2 regions of the Microbacterium sp. STRO-2N genome follow, and region 1 is predicted to be linked to the other one. Evidence: predicted binding sites of a transcription regulator. Region 1 holds the regulator's gene; the other holds the start of a gene.

Region 1 (2,393 bases):
CGGACGGTGACGAGGGTCTCGCCGGTGCCGATGATCACGACACGGTCCACGGCGGGGATCAGCTGGGCGATCCCGACGCCGCGATCGAGGAGGTTCTCCTTGACGCCGTCGACGATCGTGCCCAGCTGGATGCCGAGGCCCTCGTCGGTGAGCACGACGACGCCGTCGCCGTCGGAGGTCGCGGCGGCCGTCAGAACGCGGTGCGCGGCCCGCGTCGTGGTGGTCCAGGTGTCGGCGAACGCGTCGGAGTCCACGACGCGGGTCACGGTCTGGGTGAGGAGGTTGCTGAGCCCCTCTGCGGCCGGCGCCTCGAGCAGCCGGAGCGCATCCGTGGCGCGCGGCGGGAGGCCGAGCTGCGCGATGCCGTCGAACACGTCGGCGGTGAGCGCCTCGAAGTCGACCTGCGCCTCGACGGCTTCAACCGTCTCGTCGACGAGCATCTGCTGCACCGCCGGATCTTCGGCGAGCGGCGCGAGCGTCGCGACGAAGGCGTCCTCGTCGACCAGCTCCAGCCGCGCCCAGGCCGTCACGATCGCGAGGGGAACCAGGATCGTCGCGATGACGATGCACAGTGCTGAGAGGAATGCCCGCCAGCGAGAGCCGCGCGGACCGCGGGCGACGCCCGGTGCCGGGCCGGCTCCGGCGCGGAGCCGGGCGTTCTCGGCCTCGAGCTCCGCCAGGCGGGCGTGAAGATCGGGGGAGTCGGCGACCGGCGCTTCGGCGTTCATCTCCCCCTTATAGCGCGACGCCGCTCACGTGGCTACACGCGTATCGGATGAAACCCGTCATACCGCCCGGAGCACGGCGACGACTTTTCCGAGCACGACCGCGTCATCGCCGAGGATCGGCTCGAACGCGGAGTTGCGGGGGAGCAGCCACGTGTGCCCGTCGCGCTGCCGGAAGGTCTTGACGGTGGCCTCGCCGTCGAGCATGGCGGCCACGATCTCGCCGTTTTCGGCCGTCGCCTGCGAGCGCACCACGACCCAGTCGCCGTCGCAGATGGCGGCGTCGATCATCGAGTCGCCCGACACGCGGAGCATGAAGAGGTCGCCCTTGCCGACCAGCTGCCGGGGGAGCGGGAAGATCTCCTCGATCTGCTGCTCGGCGGTGATCGGCACGCCGGCGGCGATCCGGCCCACGAGAGGCACGAGCGCCGCATCGCCGACCGACGGCGCGCTGTCGGCGGGGCTCTCGGTGGCGGTGCCGGGCAGATCGATCAGCACCTCCATGGCGCGCGTCTTGCCCGCGTCGCGGCGGAGATACCCGCTGAGCTCCAGCTGGTTCAGCTGGTGCGTGACGCTCGACAGCGACTTGAGTCCCACTGCGTCGCCGATCTCGCGCATGCTCGGCGGGTAGCCGTGCCGGGCGATCGAGCGCTGGATCACCTCGAGGATGGCGAGCTGCTTGTCGCTGAGGCTCTTGCGCCGTCGTGTCTGGGGCTTTTCGCGCCCGGCCGCGTCGCTCATGTCCGGCTCCCGTCTCGCGCCCGTCGGAGCGCGGTTTCTTCGAATGTCGGAGGCCCGTGGTGGGGTTCTCGTATCGAAACCGTATCCGGCCGTGACGTGCGAGGGGAACAACTTCGCCGCGTGTCGCGTTCGAGACTCCACATCCGGATTCGGGTATTGACATCGTACAGACTCGAAGATAGCTTCGGAAGAGAGGTTCGCACGTCCCCGCTCCCGGCCGAGCGGGGACTGCGAATCTCTCCCCACCAGAGGAGGACAGCATGACCGCGATCGGCATCACGACGACCGTCGCCTCGCCCGCCGACGCGACGCGCGCCGTCGCCGCCCGCGCGACGCGTCTGCGACTCACGGCTCGCGGACGCCGTGTGCTGGCGCTGATCGCTGCATTGCCGGCCGTGCTCGCCCTGGCCTTCGCGGTCATGAGCGGCGGCTCCGCCCTCGCGTCGCGCGACGACGGCGCCCCCGCCGGCGCGTTCACCACGATCACCGTGGCACCCGGCGACTCGCTCTGGTCCATCGCCGAGGAGGTCGCGCCGTCCGACGATCCGCGCGATGTCGTCGACGAGATCGTCCGGCTGAACGCGCTCGACAGCGCGGCGGTGTGGGCGGGTCAGCGCCTGTCGATCCCGGCGGAGTACGACCAGAAGCCGTAGGGCCATCTGGCGTCACGAGCCGCCGCCGACCCGCGTGCCGCCCTAGCATGGGAGGGGTGAGTCCCCGCCTCGAAGACCTTCCCCTGCGCGCCGATCTCCGTGGGCTGACGCCGTACGGCGCCCCCCAGGCCGCGCTCCCCGTCGCGCTGAACGTCAACGAGAACACGCATCCCGTGCCGCAGGACGTCGCCGACGACATCGTCGACTCGATCGCACTCGCCCTGCGCGATGTCAACCGCTATCCCGATCGCGAGTTCAGCGCGTTGCGCGAGGG
Region 2 (2,393 bases), 1.5 Mb from region 1:
GGAACCCGCTCAGCAGGGCGATCTCACCCGCGCCGGAGTCACGCGCGGCCGCGACCAGCGAGACGAGGGCGGATGCGGCATCCGTCCGCAATGCGCCGCCTTCGATGTTGCGCACGCCTTCGGGCATCACGAGGCTGTTCGGACGGTAGTCCATGGGCGATGCGGGGCGGAGCTTGTTGACGACGGTCCAGATGCGCGTCGAGTCGCCGAGGTTCACGCACGGCGCGCGTCCCTCCACGACGGCGTCGCGGAACGCCTCTCCGCCGCCGGCTGCGACGATCGCACCCTCGTCGTCGCCTGCCTGCAGCGCAGCCGCGACCTCCGGGACGGCGCAGATGTCGGGGACGACGGGCGCCTGCTCCAGCTCCGGCACCGGCAGCTGTTCCACCTCGGGCGGGGTGTCCGCGAGCGACATGGTCGCGGGGGCGTTCGTCGCCGCAGGCGGGGCCATGAGCGCCGTCACCACGGCCGACGAGCCGAGCAGCAGCACGGCCCCCGCCGCGAGTCCCGTGGCGACCGCGATCCGGCCCATCCTCCGGGGACGGGCGTGGCGTGCCGGCGAGGCCTCCGCCGCGTCGAGCAGTTCGGCGCCGCGGGCGGCGCGGCGGGCGCTCGCCACCGGCCGCGCTGCGGCTGTGCCGGTCGTCGAGCGAGAGGCGACGCCCCGGCCCGCGCCGGGCGGATCGGAGACGCTGCGTGCGGGCCGGATGACGAGGTCTCGGGGCAGCCCGCCGGGTGGCACGACCGGCCCCGGCACGGGCGCGAAGTCGTCGCTCGGCATGTCGAATGCGACCAGCCGGTCCGCCTTCGTGTCGGTCTCGCGGGCGCGCCGTTCCGCCTCTTCGCGCATCGCTCGAGCGGCACGACGAGTTCCGGGAATGGACCGGGGGGCTGCGGGCGGGCCGGGCACCGTCACGTCTGCCATTCTGGCCCGAACGTCGGATGGGCGCGAGGGACGAGGCATCAGTCGCTTCTTGATGTTCGAGGCGTGCGCGTCGTGTCTTGACGTCGGATCGAACATCTGTTCTCATGGACTCATGCGGTGGCAGGGTCAGGAATTGGGCGTGGCGGATGCCGCGGCCCTGCCGGGCATGGAGCAGCTCAACGGTCTGGTGCGCTCGGTGACGACCCCCGAGTTCGCCGGAGTGACGTTCCACGAGGTGCTCTGCAGGTCCGCGCTCAATCACGTGCCGAGTGCATCAGCGATGCCCTTCGACTGGACCGTGAACCCCTATCGGGGCTGCTCCCATGCGTGTGTATATTGCTTCGCCCGCGGGACGCATGAATACCTCGAGCTCGACGCGGGCCGGGACTTCGATACGCAGGTCGTCGTCAAGATCAACGTCGCCGACGTGCTCGAGAGGGAGCTGCGGCGCGGGTCGTGGCAGCGCGATCCGGTGATGCTGGGCACGAACACCGACCCGTACCAGCGCGCCGAGGGCCGGTACAAGCTCATGCCGGGCATCGTGTCGGCGCTCACCGAGTCGGGCACGCCGTTCTCGATCCTGACGAAGGGCACGTTGCTTCGCCGAGACCTGCCGATGCTGAAGGATGCCGCAGCCACCGTGCACGTGACCCTCGCGATGTCGATAGCGGTGTTCGACGACGAGCTGCAGCATCTCATCGAGCCCGGCACCCCGAACGCGACCGCTCGACTCGAGACCGTGCGGGCGGCGACCGAGGCCGGGTTCCGGGTCACGGTGTTCCTGATGCCGATCATCCCGCACCTCACCGACTCCATCGCGGCGATCGATCACGCCCTCACGCGTATCAAGGAGGCGGGCGCAGTGCGTGTCGTCTATGGGGCCCTTCACCTTCGCCCCGGGGCGAAGCAGTGGTTCTTCGAGTGGCTCGAGCAGCGGCATCCGGAACTGGTCTCGTCGTATCGCGGGCTGTACCCCGGCATGAGCGCCAACGCGCCGAAAGCGTACAAGGCGTGGCTCGCCAAGCGCGTGCGGCCGCTGCTGCGGGTGCACGGTCTCGACGGACGCGCCGAAGACGACCAGCCTCGCGGCACGCCGGTCTCGGGACTGGCTGCGCGAGCCGACGCACGTGCTGCGTCGATCGTCGTGACGTCGCGTGGCCGCGCGGCTGCACGCCCCGCCGGTGCGCGAGCCGCCCCGACGGCGACGCCGCTGTTCTGAGGTCGAAACGCACCGGGACGCCTGCCGGGTGCGAGTCGCTCGGTAGGCTCCGACCGTGACCCCCTCGCTGCGCAAGCTCGATGTCCTGGTCGGCATCTGGATCGTCCTCGGGCCGATCCTGCTCGTGGCCGGCCTGATGTTCGCGTTCTCGAGCCCAGGACTGCTGCCGCTCATCGGGGCGGTGTGCGCCTCGTTCGGCGGCATCCTGCTGATCGCTGCGCTCGTGGGCAAGGTCGCGATTCTCGCCGT

Evidence for each region. The regulator LexA, encoded in region 1, represses DNA repair genes until DNA is damaged. The targets are predictions, from matches to a motif close to TCGAACANNTGTTCGA.
Region 2: AC3ANN_RS17335 (Rv2578c family radical SAM protein) is a predicted target of LexA. The motif match lies at 1,014-1,029, and genes of this name have one in related genera.

The regions. Positions count from the first base shown of each region.
Region 1 covers NZ_CM173223.1:2,257,817-2,260,209, reverse strand. The annotation lists gene AC3ANN_RS10585 (hypothetical protein) at 1-728, opposite strand, end outside; gene lexA (transcriptional repressor LexA) at 786-1,466, opposite strand; gene AC3ANN_RS10575 (LysM peptidoglycan-binding domain-containing protein) at 1,727-2,119, shown strand; gene AC3ANN_RS10570 (histidinol-phosphate transaminase) at 2,167-2,393, shown strand, end outside.
Region 2 covers NZ_CM173223.1:3,772,656-3,775,048, forward strand. The annotation lists gene AC3ANN_RS17330 (M15 family metallopeptidase) at 1-850, opposite strand, end outside; gene AC3ANN_RS17335 (Rv2578c family radical SAM protein) at 1,038-2,144, shown strand; gene AC3ANN_RS17340 (hypothetical protein) at 2,200-2,393, shown strand, end outside.